3 regions of the Brevundimonas sp. FV1ye29L genome follow, and region 3 is predicted to be linked to each of the others. Evidence: predicted binding sites of a transcription regulator. Region 3 holds the regulator's gene; each other region holds the start of a gene.
The links. The regulator LexA, encoded in region 3, represses DNA repair genes until DNA is damaged. The targets are predictions, from matches to a motif close to ATGTTCNCNANNTGTTCT.

Region 1 (4,260 bases), 370 kb from region 3:
GTGACCCTCGACGAGGCGGAACAGAATCAGGTTCATCAGGGCCATTGAGGCGAAGGCCACCGCCACGACGCCCGATGTCACCCGTTCCTCGGCCATGTAGACGCAGGCATAGCTCAGGGCGAAGGCCAGGGCGCCCTGCCCCATCGCCGTCAGATGCTGGCCGCGCGTCAGACGGATGGACCGCCCGCTCACCAGACAGCCTGCAAACAGAACCGCTGCAGCGATGGCGAATCGCCAGACCACCGACGCCACGGGGTCGACAACCCCCAGCTGGAAGGTGATGGCGAACCAGGTCGTGCCCCAGATCACGGCGCAGACTGCGACCGACGCCAGGGCCAGGTTGCGCCCCATGGCGACCGGGGATCTGACGGGATTGGACGAGGAACGGGACACGATCGGACTTCCAGGCCGCCGGGGGGTCGGCGCGGCGCAGCCCCTATCATGGATTCGGCGAGCGTCGCCTCACGGTTCGATCCCGAATGTTTCGCCGTCTGTTCGGGCATAGGATAAGGACCAGCGTCGCCTGCGCCGGGTTCAGGAGTTCGTCATGTCCAGAAGGTTCGCTTCCCGCCTCGAGCCCGGTCCGGGCTTCGGGACCGCCGGCTACGCCGCCGCGCGCCCATTCTCATGAGCGGCCTGAAGAAGCGCTCGGTCTCGCTCGCCGGCCATGCGACCTCGGTGGCGCTGGAGCCGGAGTTCTGGGTCGTCCTCGACCGGATCGCCGCCGAGCGCGAGCTCAGCCAGGCCGGATTGCTGATGTGGATCGACAGCCGCCGGGGTCGCCGCCCCCTCGCCTCGGCCTGTCGGCTGCTTGCGCTGGAGCGGGCCCTGGCCGCCGGGCCCCGGGCGGACTGAACGCCCCCGCCGCCCCTGTCAGCAATCGTTCATATCGCCTGTTGAATATCATCGCATAACGGCGTCATGCTCGCCGCGCGGACCGCCGTCCAGGAGAGACTTCATCATGAGCGACACTCGTATTGCGCCTGCCGCCCTTGTCGGGGCCCTTCTGGCCCTCGGGCTGATCGGCGGCGGCTGGGCCGTGGGCCAGGGCGTGGTCAATGCCCGCACCGGCGAACGCGGCGTCACGGTGCGCGGCGTGGCGGAGCGCAATGTGAAGGCCGACCTGGCGGTGCTGCCGCTCAAGTTCACGGCATCAGGCGAAGTCCTGTCCGAGGTTCAGGCGCGGATCGACGGCGATCTGGCCATCGTGCGCCAGTTCCTGACCGCCCAGGGCTATCCGGCCGGGACGGTGTCTCTGGGTCAGCTGTCGGTCGCCGACACCCGGTCGCGCGAATGGGGCAGCCAGAATGGCGGACCTCGCTTCATCCTGTCCCAGACCGTCGTGGTGCGCACCAATGACGTCGACCGGGTCCAGACCACGACCCGCGCCCTGAACGAACTGGTGCGTCAGGGCGTGGTCCTGCAGGACTTCAATGGCCCGACCTATGTCTTCACAAAACTGAACGACGTACGCCCGGCCATGATCGCCGAGGCCACGGCCTCGGCCCGAACCGGCGCCGAGCAGTTCGCCAAGGATTCCCGCACGCCGCTCGGGCCGATCCGTCAGGCGACCCAGGGTTCGTTCGAAATCCTGGCGCGAGACGAGATCGGCGACGAGACCACCTCGCTGGACAAGAAGGTCCGGGTGGTGACGACGGTCAGCTATCGGCTGAAGTAGGTCAATTCGCCGGTGCGGGCGATGGTGTGGGAACCGTCGGGGTCTCGATCGGCGGAAGCTTCGGCGCCTCCATCTTCGGCAGGTTGACGTCGATATCGACGTCGCGTGACGGGGCCTCGACCCCGCCGCCGCGCACGAAGACGAAGTAGCCGATCACCATCACGGCGACGAGCAGGCCGCCGATGATGAAGGCCATACCTGCGCCGCCGCCCCTCTTGCGTTCAGGCTCCACATTGATCGTCGTGTGGGTCGTCGGGGTTTCGCGCGGGATGTTGTTGTGCGGATCGGTCATGGTCAGTTCTTTGCGGGGGCTTCGACGGAGGGCAGGTTGACGTCGACGTTCACGTCCCTGGTCGTGTCGGGCATGCCGCCGCGTCCGAAGACGAAGAAGGCGATGATCGCCACCACCACCAGCAGGCCCCCGACGATGAAGGCAATGCCGGCGTTGCCGCCGCCACCCGATCCTGTGTTCTCGGCCATATGTCGTTCCTCCCAATGTTGTGGGGCTGAAACGGCGGGCGAGCGTGGCGGTTCCGGACGGCGGCGACCGCGCTTGGCGCGGGCGCGTGTGCTACATATGTTCTCCGATTCCCGAGCGCCCCGCCCGCTCCTGCCGAAGTCCTGCGCCTGTGTCTGATGTTCCTGCCCCCCGTATTTCCGATCTTGCGCGCGCGCGCGGACCCGCGGGCGACGCCGCCGAAACGCCGTCCGACTATCTGGCCGGACTGAACGCCGAACAGCGCGAGGCGGTGGAGACGACCGAGGGCCCGGTGCTCGTCCTCGCGGGCGCCGGGACGGGCAAGACCCGGGTCCTGACCACGCGCCTCGCCCACATCCTCGCCACCGGCCGGGCGAAGCCGTGGGAACTGCTGGTCGTCACCTTCACCAACAAGGCCGCGCGCGAGATGCGCGAGCGGATCACCCATCTGATCGGCCCCTCGGCGGAGGGCCTGCGCTGGCTGGGCACCTTCCACTCGGTGGCGGCCCAGATCCTGAGGCGGCATGCCGAGCTGGTGGGGCTGAAGTCCAGCTTCACCATTCTGGACACCGACGACCAGGAACGGCTGCTGAAACAGCTGCTGGAAGCCGCCAATATCGACACCAAACGATGGACCCCGAAATCCCTCGCCGGGATGATCGACCACTGGAAGAACCGGGGCTGGACGCCGGACAAATTGCCGCCGGCCGAGGATTTCGCCAACGGCAAGGGCCACGCCCTCTACGCCGCCTATCAGTCGCGGCTGGCGACCCTGAACGCCTGCGACTTCGGCGATCTGTTGCTGCACAACCTGACCATCCTGTCAAAGCACGCCGACCTGGCCGACGAATATCGCCGCCGGTTCCGCTACATCCTGGTCGACGAATATCAGGACACCAATGTCGCCCAGTATCTGTGGCTGCGGCTGCTGACCTCATCCACCGGCAACGTCTGCTGCGTCGGCGATGACGACCAGTCGATCTATGGCTGGCGCGGCGCCGAGGTGGACAACATCCTGCGCTTCGAACGCGACTTCCCGGGGGCGAAGGTGGTCCGGCTGGAGCGCAACTATCGCTCGACGAAACACATCCTCGGGGCCGCCTCCAGCCTGATCGCCGCCAACCGCGACCGGCTGGGCAAGACCCTGTGGACCGAGGCGGACGGCGGCGACAAGGTCCGGGTGCGCGGCGTCTGGGACGGCGAGGCCGAGGCCCGGCTGATCGGCGAGGAGATCGAGACCGCCCGTCGGCCCCACGCCGGCGAACCGGGCCTGAAATACAAGGACATGGCGGTGCTGGTGCGCGCCTCCTTCCAGATGCGGGCCTTCGAGGAGCGGTTCCTCATGCTCGCCATCCCCTACAAGGTCATCGGCGGGCCGCGTTTCTTCGAGCGGGCCGAGATCCGCGACGCCCACGCCTATCTGCGGCTGATCCAGTCAGAGGACGATGACCTGGCCTTCGAGCGGATCGTCAATGTGCCCAAGCGGAGCATCGGCGACACCTCGGTCCAGAAGGTCCTCTCCATCGCCCGACACCGCCAGGTCTCGGCCATGACGGCGGTGCGTGACCTGATCGGCACGGACGAGCTGCAGGCGCGGACGCGGACGGCCCTGTCCAACTTCGTGCGCGATCTGGACCGCTGGCGCGCCATGGCCGCCCACCTGCCCCACTGGGAGCTGACCGAGACCCTGCTGGAGGAGAGCGGCTATACCGACATGCAGAAGGCCGACCGCACCAGCGGCCAGACCCGGCTCGACAACCTGAAGGAACTGACCCAGTCGATGCAGCAGTTCGAGACGCTGCAGGCCTATCTGGAGCATGTCTCCCTGGTCATGGACCTCGATCGCGGCGAGGCGGCCGACGATGCGGTCCAGATCATGACCCTGCACGGCGCCAAGGGGCTGGAGTTCCCTCTGGTCTTCCTGCCGGGCTGGGAGGAAGGCGTCTTCCCCAGCCAGCGCAGCATCGACGAGAAGGGCGAAAAGGGCCTCGAGGAGGAACGCCGCCTCGCCTATGTCGGCGTCACCCGGGCCAAGCAGGATGCGCGCATCTCGTTCGCCGCCAACCGTCTGGTCTATGGCCGCTGGACGTCACAGCTGCCCAGC
Region 2 (4,260 bases), 230 kb from region 3:
CTTGAGGTGATCGACGGCCTTTTGCGCGTGCGACGCCGCCGACACGACGAACCGCTTGTCGTCCTTCAAGACCTGGAGCCAGTTCGCAATGTAGGCGGCATGGTCGTCGCGGGGCTCGAGCTCCAGGCCGAGATCCGCGCAGAGGAAGGCAGCGCCGAGTTCGGCGACCAGCTCCTCGCGGGCGTAGCCGGGATCGCCGAACCGCTGGCGACCGAAGTCCCGGTCGAGGCGTGCCGGATGCCGCGTCCAGTGCGTCATTTCGTGCCCGAGAGTGCTGTAGTAGGCGTCGGCGCTCTCGAAGCACTCGAACGGCGGCATCTGCACATGGTCCGGGCCCGGCGCGTAGTAGGCAGCCCCGCCGCCGTGTCGGACATCGGCTCCGCAGTTCCGGAAGAAGCCGTCGATCCGGGCGATCCGTTCGTCCGGGTTGATGACGAGGGTCTCTGGCTCGCCGTAGCGGTCGGGCAGGCCCTCGATCTGATCGACGTTGAAGACGGTATAGGCTTTCAGGAATGGAATGCGGTGCTCGACATCGCCGTCAGCCTCGTCGGCCTCGGTCCTGACGAGCTGGTTGGCGTAGACCACCGTCGCGCCGCGTTCACCTTTGCGGACGTGAGCGCCCAGCGCCAGCGCTTGCCGGAAGGTCATCCAGGTGGACCGGGTGTAGCCTCGGTCGGCGGCCTCACCCCAGAGCAGGATGACGTTGATGCCGTTGTAGGGCGTCCCATCGTGGCGCAGAGGTCGGCTCACGGAGGCTGAATGTTTCCAGGGTTGGATCCAGGGACGAACCCCGGCTTCAAGCTGAGTGATGATCTGTTGGGTGATCCGGGCATGGATGTCCGGGCGTGCAGGATCGGCGGGGCGCGTCATGGCGGCCTCCTCGAAACGGATTGTGGGAAGAAGAAGCGGCGGCGCGGTTCCCGCGCCGCCGCGGCTCTTGGTTCAGCGGGACCAGATCAGGCTGTGTCCGCCCTCGACCTCCACCAAGGAGGCGTAGATCGGCGCCGGGAAGCTGGGATCGTCGAGCTTGACCGAGAGATATTCGCGGTTCTGCTGGCTAGTCTTCTTCCAGGCGGCGCCGAACTCCGTCTGGCCGGCGAAGATCCGGAAGTCGGGGGCCTTGTCGTCGCTCTTCTCGTTGGGCCGCAGGACCGCAGCCTTGACGTTGAGGGTGAGGGTCTTGATCGAACCGGTGTAGCCGTCGCCTTGAGCGGTGAAGGTGCCGATGGTGGCCATGTCAGTCTCTCCTTTGCTTCGGGCCACGCCTGCCGCGGCCTCGATGGCGATCGGCAGACCGAGGTTCGGGCGGCGCGCAGGGAGAGCGAAGCGAGCCCCCGCAGCGAAGCGAAGGACCGCGATGAGAGACTTTCTTGTTTCGCGAGGAAGGCCGTCAGGCCGGGGATGAAAGTCGCGGAAGCGGTTGCGCCAGCCGACCGGGCTTCGGTCAGATCCGCCTCATCGAGAGGCCGCGCCGGCTGGCGCGAAAAGGATGCGAGACGGTGGCCGCCGCCTCACCTCCTACACCGCAGGCAACGCACGAACGGTCGTGCACATCCCCTCGGTCGTCCAGGCTCAGGCCGCCACCGGGAAGACCTTCTCAACGTTAAGGCTCCCTGCGGGCAGGGCCCGCAGCAGTTCGGCTTCGGGTCGCTGAAGATTGAGCCAGGCCGCGCCATCCTCGGGCCGTAGAAGCACGATCTGACGGTCGTGATAGGGGCCGATATCCACTCCCGGCTCCGTGGTCAGCATGGCGAAGGCGCCATCCTTGATCAGTCCCGCCACCCAGAAGAGCCGCTGGCCGGAGAGGGTGAACCGCCACTTGGTCTTTCGCTTCTGTCCGGGCTCGGGGTCGGTGAATTCGAAGAAGCCGTCAGCCGGAATCAGGCACCGGTGCGATCCCTCGAAGGACCGCCCATCGGATCGGAAATTGAACACCGGCCGCCCGCCCGGCCCTTTCCAGGCCCAGGGCGTCATTACCGCTTCCGGTCCGGCCTTCCCCATATGAATGACCGGCGCCCGATCGCCGATCCGAACCGAGGCCATCGGGCCGAAGTTCGGCATGCCGCCAGGAAACGCCAGCCGGTCGCCGGTCACGTTGAACGCCGCGATGACGTCATCGAACGGCAGGACGAGTTGATACTCGTTGCACATGGTTGGGCCTCCAATGAACTCCCGACGAGGATTTCACGGGTCCGTCGTCTCCGCAAATCCGGGGATAAGGCTTCAAACGGATTGACTCTGGTGCCGCCTTAGAGCCAGAACGTTTCAAGAACATTTATCCCCTAGGGAGGATTTCGACCATGCAGGCCGTCTGCCCGGCCGACCTTGAAGACCTGCGCGCCCAGGTGCGCACCCTGGAGCAGACGGATCGAAAATCGGTCGGCGTGCTTCCCTTTGAGGTGGCTGCGCTGGACGCCGTCCTTCCGGGCGGGGGGCTCGCTCTGGGCGCATTGCACGAAGTGGCCGGCGGCGGAGACGACGCTGTGGGCGGCGCTGCGGCGGCGCTGTTCGCGGCGGGAATCGTCGCCCGCCTGCCCGGACAAGTGCTGTGGTGCATCACCCGACCGGACCTGTTCGCCCCCGCACTCAGCCACGCCGGGCTCAATCCAGATCGGGTCATCTATGTCGAGGCCGGGGACGAGAAGTCTTTGATGGCCTGTTTCGAAGAGGGTCTGCGACATGGCGGACTGGCCGGTGTCGTCTGCGAGACGTCGCGTCTGACCATGACCGCCTCCCGACGCCTTCAGCTCGCCGCCGAGGCGTCGGGGGTCGTCGGTGTGGCGGTCCGCCGATGGCGACGAGCGGCCGAGGCGGCCGACTTCGGCCAGCCGACTGCCGCCGCCACACGGTGGCGTGTCAGCGCCGAGCCGTCGGCTCCCTTGCCTGTTCCCGGCGTTGGCCGGGCGCGCTGGCGGATCGAACTCATGCGCTGCCGCGGCGCCGACGCGGCGGATTTCATTCTGGACGCTTGCGATGAGACGGGTCGTCTCGCTTTTCCTGCCAAACTGGTCCGTCGATCGGCTGCGCCGGCGACTGGGCGCCGGCGCGCCGCCGCTTGATCAGCCCCTCATCCTCACGGGCAGGATGGGTCGCAAGCGGGTCGTGACGGCCTGCAATGCCGCTGCCGCCGTATTCGGCGCGCGTGTCGGTATGGCCGCGACCCAGGCCCAGACGCTGATTCCGGGCCTGGACGTCAGAGCCGCCGACCCGAACGATGATACCGACGCCCTGGATCGCCTCGCCCTGTGGGCCATGCATCGATACGCGCCGATGTGTCAGGCTAATCCACCGGATGGCGTGGCGATCGACATCACCGGCGCCGCCCACCTTCAGGGGGGCGAGGTGTCGCTGTTGAGCGATCTGACAGCGCGGCTCCGAAGCGTGGGCATAGGCGGCCGAGGCGTCATCGGTCCCACCTTGGGCGCCGCCCATGCGGTCGCGCGCTTTCGCACCGACCAGACCATAATCGGAGACGACGGCATCGATGCGGCCCTCGCCCCCTTGCCGCTAGAAGCGCTGCGCCTCCCGGCGGACCTTCCTGCCGGCTTGAGGCGGATGGGGTTCGAGCGGATCGGCGACATCGCCCACCGGCCGCGCGCGCCGCTTCAACTGCGGTTCGGCGCGGCGCTTGGACGACGACTCGACCAGGCCTATGGCCGGTCAGGCGAGCCCTTAATCCCGGTCGAGGCACCCGAGACGCCTCGCGTCGAAAAAGTCTTTGCCGAGCCGATCGGAGCTCCTGAGACGCTGGCCCGCTACGCCGGCGCCCTCGCCGAGGCCCTGTGCGGACAGCTGGAAACGCGCGGGCTTGGCGCGCGCCGCCTCGACTGGCTTTGCTTCCGCGTCGACAACCGGATCGAGGCCGTTCGCATCGGCCTGGCCCAGCCGATCAGGGATGCACAACGGTTGGCACGGCTGCTGACCGACAAGATCGAGACCATCGAGCCCGGCTTCGGCATCGAGCGCATGACGCTCGCGGCCAGCGCGGCGGAACCCCTGAAATGGCGCCACGCCGCCGCCGGGCTGGGCGCGGAGGCCGCGCCGGACGTATCGATTCTGGTCGATACCCTGTCGAACCGCATCGGCGCCGAACGGCTTTACCGATTGGCCCCCGTGGAGAGCGACGTCCCCGAGCGATCGACCCGCAAGGTCGCGCCTATGGCGGCGCCGACCGGAACGGCCTGGACGCCGGACTGGCCGCGTCCGACGCGGCTATTCCGGAGACCCGAGCCGATCGAGACCATGGCGCTCTTGCCCGAT
Region 3 (4,260 bases):
CTTCCGCACCGTGTTCAACCTGCTGGGGCCGCTGTCCAACCCGGCGGGGGCGAAACGCCAGCTGATGGGGGTCTATGATCCGCGCCTGCTGGAGCCCCTGGCCGAGGTGCTGGGCCGGCTGGGCGCCGTGCGCGCCTGGACGGTCCACGGTCAGGGTCTCGACGAACTGACCACGACCGGCGAGAGCGAGGTCGCCGAATGGCGCAACGGCGCCGTCCGCCGTTTCACCGTCACGCCCGAGGACGCGGGTCTGGGCCGGGCCTCGATCGAGGATCTGCGCGGGGGCGACGCGGAGGCCAATGCCGAGGCTCTCAACGCCCTGCTGGACGGCGCCGCCGGCCCTTACCGCGACATCGTCCTGCTCAACGCCGCCGCCGCCCTCATGGTGGCGGACAGGGCCGAAGATCTGAAACAGGGCGTCGCCCTCGCCGCCGCCGCCATCGACGACGGCCGCGCGCGCGCCGCCCTCGAGGCCCTGGCGCGCATCACCTCCGCCCCGGATGAGGAAGAGCCCCGGAATTGACCGACATCCTGTCCCGCATCGCCGACTACAAGCGAGACGAGGTCGCGGCCCGCAAGGCCATGCGCAGCCTCGCCGATCTGGAGACGGCCGCCGCCGCCGCGTCGGCCCCGCGCGGTTTCCGCACCGCTCTTGAGACCCACGTCGAGGCGACGGGCCGCCCCGCCCTGATCGCCGAGATCAAGAAGGCCAGCCCGTCGAAGGGACTGATCCGGCCGGACTTCGACCCGCCCGCCCTCGCCCGCGCCTATGAGCGGGGCGGGGCCCAATGCCTGTCGGTCCTGACCGACGGCCCCAGTTTTCAGGGCGACGACGCCTTCCTGACCGCCGCGCGCGACGCGGTCGCCCTGCCCTGTCTGAGGAAGGACTTCCTCGTCGATCCGTGGCAGGTGGCCGAGAGCCGCGCCCTGGGCGCCGACTGCATCCTGATCATCCTCGCCATGATCGACGACGGTCTGGCCGGCGAACTTCTGGCCGAGGCCGATCGATTCGGCATGGACGCCCTGATCGAGACCCATGACGAGGCCGAGATGGCCCGCGCCTGCCGTCTGGGCGGCGATCTGGTCGGGGTCAACAACCGCTCGCTCAAGACCTTCGAGGTCGATCTGGAGACGACCGAACGCCTGGCCATGCTGAGCCCGGTCAAGGCCCTGCTGGTGGCCGAGAGCGGCATCTTCACGCCCGATGACGTCCAGCGGGTGTCGGACGCCCACGCGCAGGCGGTGCTGGTCGGCGAAAGCCTGATGCGTCAGGCGGATGTCGAGGCGGCGACGCGGGCGTTGATGTCGGAGCCAAGCGTCCGGTGAACCGGTTCCTGATCGGCTGCCTCGCGATACTTTGCTTGGGGACGAGCTGCGCACCTCACCGGCAAATCGCAACCGTTCAAACATCTTGTGACGGCCCAGATTCCTGCGCTGCAATTACCGTCGCCTTCGTTCATTTCGAAGGTCAGCGAGTACGGCTTCTGGTCGATGGGGTCGTCGTGCTGGACGAGGTTCTCAGCACCGACGATGACAGCACGGGCATCTCAAAAGTCATCAAGCTAGAGGCGGCCGCCGGTAGCGCGATCACGCTACTCATCGATGGAACTTTGGCAGACGGTGAAAGGCTTCAGGCAGCGACCCGCTCGATCGCCGTCAGTTGGAGGCCTCCATACTTCCACCAATCAGAAAACGTGGCGCTGCTGTTGGATTGACCGGCGTCAGAGGCGGTTGCCCATGATGTCAGCCGTTAAGTTGACATTAGCGAAGAACACTTACAGAACATCGGCAACGGTTCACGCCTTGTTCTGGATGATTCCCCGCCATGCTCACCAAGAAACAGCACGAGCTCCTGATGTTCATCCATGAGCGGATTCAGGAGACCGGCGTCTCCCCTTCGTTCGACGAGATGAAGGAGGCGCTGGATCTGGCGTCAAAGTCGGGCATTCACCGGCTGATCACGGCGCTGGAGGAGCGGGGCTTTATCCGCCGCCTGGCGCACCGGGCCCGGGCGCTGGAGGTCACCCGCATGCCGGACGAGGCCACGCCCCTGCGCGGACGCGGCGTCTTCCGGCCCGAGGTCGTTGAGGGCGGACGGCCCGTCGCGGCGGCCCCCGCCAATGACACCCGCGAACTGCCGCTACTGGGCAAGATCGCCGCCGGCACCCCCATCGCCGCCATCCAGCATGAGCGCGAACGCTATCCGGTGCCGGAGTCCATGCTGGGGTCCGGCGACCACTATATGCTCGAGATCGAGGGGGACTCGATGATCGAGGCGGGGATCCTGAACGGCGATCTGGTGGTCATCAAACGCGTCGATACCGCCGCCTCGGGCGAGATCGTCGTGGCCCTGGTCGAGGGCGAGGAAGCCACCCTGAAACGGCTGCGCAAGAAGGGCGGCTCCATCGCCCTGGAACCCGCCAACCGCGCCTATGAGACCCGCATCTTCGGCCCCGACCAGGTCGAGGTCCAGGGCAAGCTGGTCGGGCTGATCCGGCGGTATCACTAAGGTCCGGCACAGACCCTGCTTCAAATTCCGTCATCCTTGGAGTTGATCCGGGGATCGGACGCTCCTCCCACCCCGACAGGCAGGATGTCGCACGATCCGTGCATCATACCGGCCGCACGGCGGCTGAACCGCTGATCCCCGGATCAAGTCCGGGGATGGCGGCGTTTCGAAGATCACTCACGCCTCAGGCGCCTCCGGGTCGGCGATCCGCGTCCACGGCCGGTCGCCGCGCACCTCCGAGGTCCAGGTCGCCCGCCAGCCCGTCTGGCCGTCGCGCCACAACTCCACCGACCCGCCCCGCGCGAAATCGACGCCGTCCAGCACCAATCTGTCGTGACACTCCGCAGGCAGGCGAGGCAGCACAGCGCGACTGCTGACCACGGAGGCCGACCGGCACAGGGCCGCGAGCGCCTCAATCGATGGGGCGCGCGTTCCCCACCACAGCGCAACAGGAGCGGCGGCAGGGCTTGCCGGCGCACAGGCGTAGCGGCCGCAGGTCCAGCCGTTTTCGGGCCGATCCATCATCTCCAGTCCCCGGCGGCGCGACCAGAGCTCGACGGCGAATTCCCGCACGCCCGGCCGGACCACCACGGCCTGCCGCGCCTGATGGAAGGCGGCGTTGGTCCCGCCGTCGCCGATCCACAGGTCCGGCGTCGGGGCGCGCGGCCAGACCAGCACCGCCGCCGCCAGGGGCAGGCCCAGCCAGCGCAGCCGCCCCTGCCACAGACAGACGATCAGGATGCCGAGGAAGGCGATGGGCAGGACGAAATCCGGCGCGCTGGCCACCGTCCGCACCGCTCCGGGCAGGCCCGCCGTCCAGTGGCCGATCGTCAGCATCAGATCGATGCCCCGGCCGGCCACCCACAGGAACGGCGCGCCCAGACCGACCGGTTCCAGCAGGGCCCCCAGTGCCAGCGCCGGCATCATCAGAAAATCCGCCACCGGGGAGGTCGCCAGATTGGCGAGCAGTCCATAGACCGCCGTCCGGTTGAAATGCTGCATGGCGAACGGACCCGTAGCGAGCCCGGCCACCAGGCTGGCGGCGCAGGCGGCGACCATCCAGCCGCCGAACCTCTGCACCGCCACAATGGGCCAGGGCGCCGAGATCTCGCGCGGCCGGCGCGGCCAGGCCTCGACCAGGCCCACAAGGGCGGCGGTGGCGGCGAAGGACATCTGGAAGCCGGGCGTGACAATGGCCTCGGGCTGGATCGCCAGCACCACCAGGGCCGCGACGGCCAGGGCGTGCATGGTGATCGCCTGCCGGTCCAGCAGGATGGCGATGAAGGCGATCGAGGCCGTGATCGCCGCCCGCTCGGCCGGGGGCGGCGCGCCGGAGATGACCAGATAGGTCCCGACCGCGATCAGACCGGCCACGGCGGCGACCTTCTTGCCCGAGACCCGCAACGCCAGCCAGGGCCAGGCCGCCAGGGCCAGCCGGACGCTGAAGAAGACGAACCCGCCGACCACGGCCATGTGCAGGCCCGAGATCGACAGGATGTGGGCCAGCCCGGAATCGCGCATGGCGTCCAGATCGTCCTGACCGATCCAGGTCTCGTGGCCCGTCACCATGGCCGCGGCGACGCCTCCGGTGCGCGGCCCCAGACGCGCCACGATCCGCTCGGCCAGGCCGAAGCGGACGGCATTGACCTTCATGATCAGGCGCAGACCCCATGACGGCGGATCAAGACTGACCGCGCGAGTTTCTCCCAGTGCGAACGCCACCCCGCCCATGCCGGCGAAAAAGGCGTTGC

Region 1: the regulator LexA is predicted to act here: its motif matches at 2,245-2,262, upstream of ACW17W_RS09980 (ATP-dependent helicase).
Region 2: the regulator LexA is predicted to act here: its motif matches at 2,258-2,275, upstream of ACW17W_RS09250 (ImuA family protein).

The regions. Positions count from the first base shown of each region.
Region 1 covers NZ_CM178730.1:2,018,474-2,022,733, forward strand. Annotated here, with positions in the region: gene ACW17W_RS09955 (DMT family transporter) at 1-393, opposite strand, end outside; gene ACW17W_RS09960 (ribbon-helix-helix domain-containing protein) at 628-855, shown strand; gene ACW17W_RS09965 (SIMPL domain-containing protein) at 962-1,678, shown strand; gene ACW17W_RS09970 (hypothetical protein) at 1,680-1,970, opposite strand; gene ACW17W_RS09975 (hypothetical protein) at 1,973-2,158, opposite strand; gene ACW17W_RS09980 (ATP-dependent helicase) at 2,308-4,260, shown strand, end outside.
Region 2 covers NZ_CM178730.1:1,884,167-1,888,426, forward strand. Annotated here, with positions in the region: gene ACW17W_RS09235 (ArdC family protein) at 1-870, opposite strand, end outside; gene ACW17W_RS09240 (DUF736 domain-containing protein) at 943-1,236, opposite strand; gene ACW17W_RS09245 (SOS response-associated peptidase family protein) at 1,573-2,151, opposite strand; gene ACW17W_RS09250 (ImuA family protein) at 2,301-3,059, shown strand; gene ACW17W_RS09255 (Y-family DNA polymerase) at 2,974-4,260, shown strand, end outside.
Region 3 covers NZ_CM178730.1:1,651,432-1,655,691, reverse strand. Annotated here, with positions in the region: gene trpD (anthranilate phosphoribosyltransferase) at 1-523, shown strand, start outside; gene trpC (indole-3-glycerol phosphate synthase TrpC) at 520-1,326, shown strand; gene ACW17W_RS08090 (hypothetical protein) at 1,323-1,715, shown strand; gene lexA (transcriptional repressor LexA) at 1,826-2,509, shown strand; gene ACW17W_RS08080 (ComEC/Rec2 family competence protein) at 2,687-4,260, opposite strand, start outside.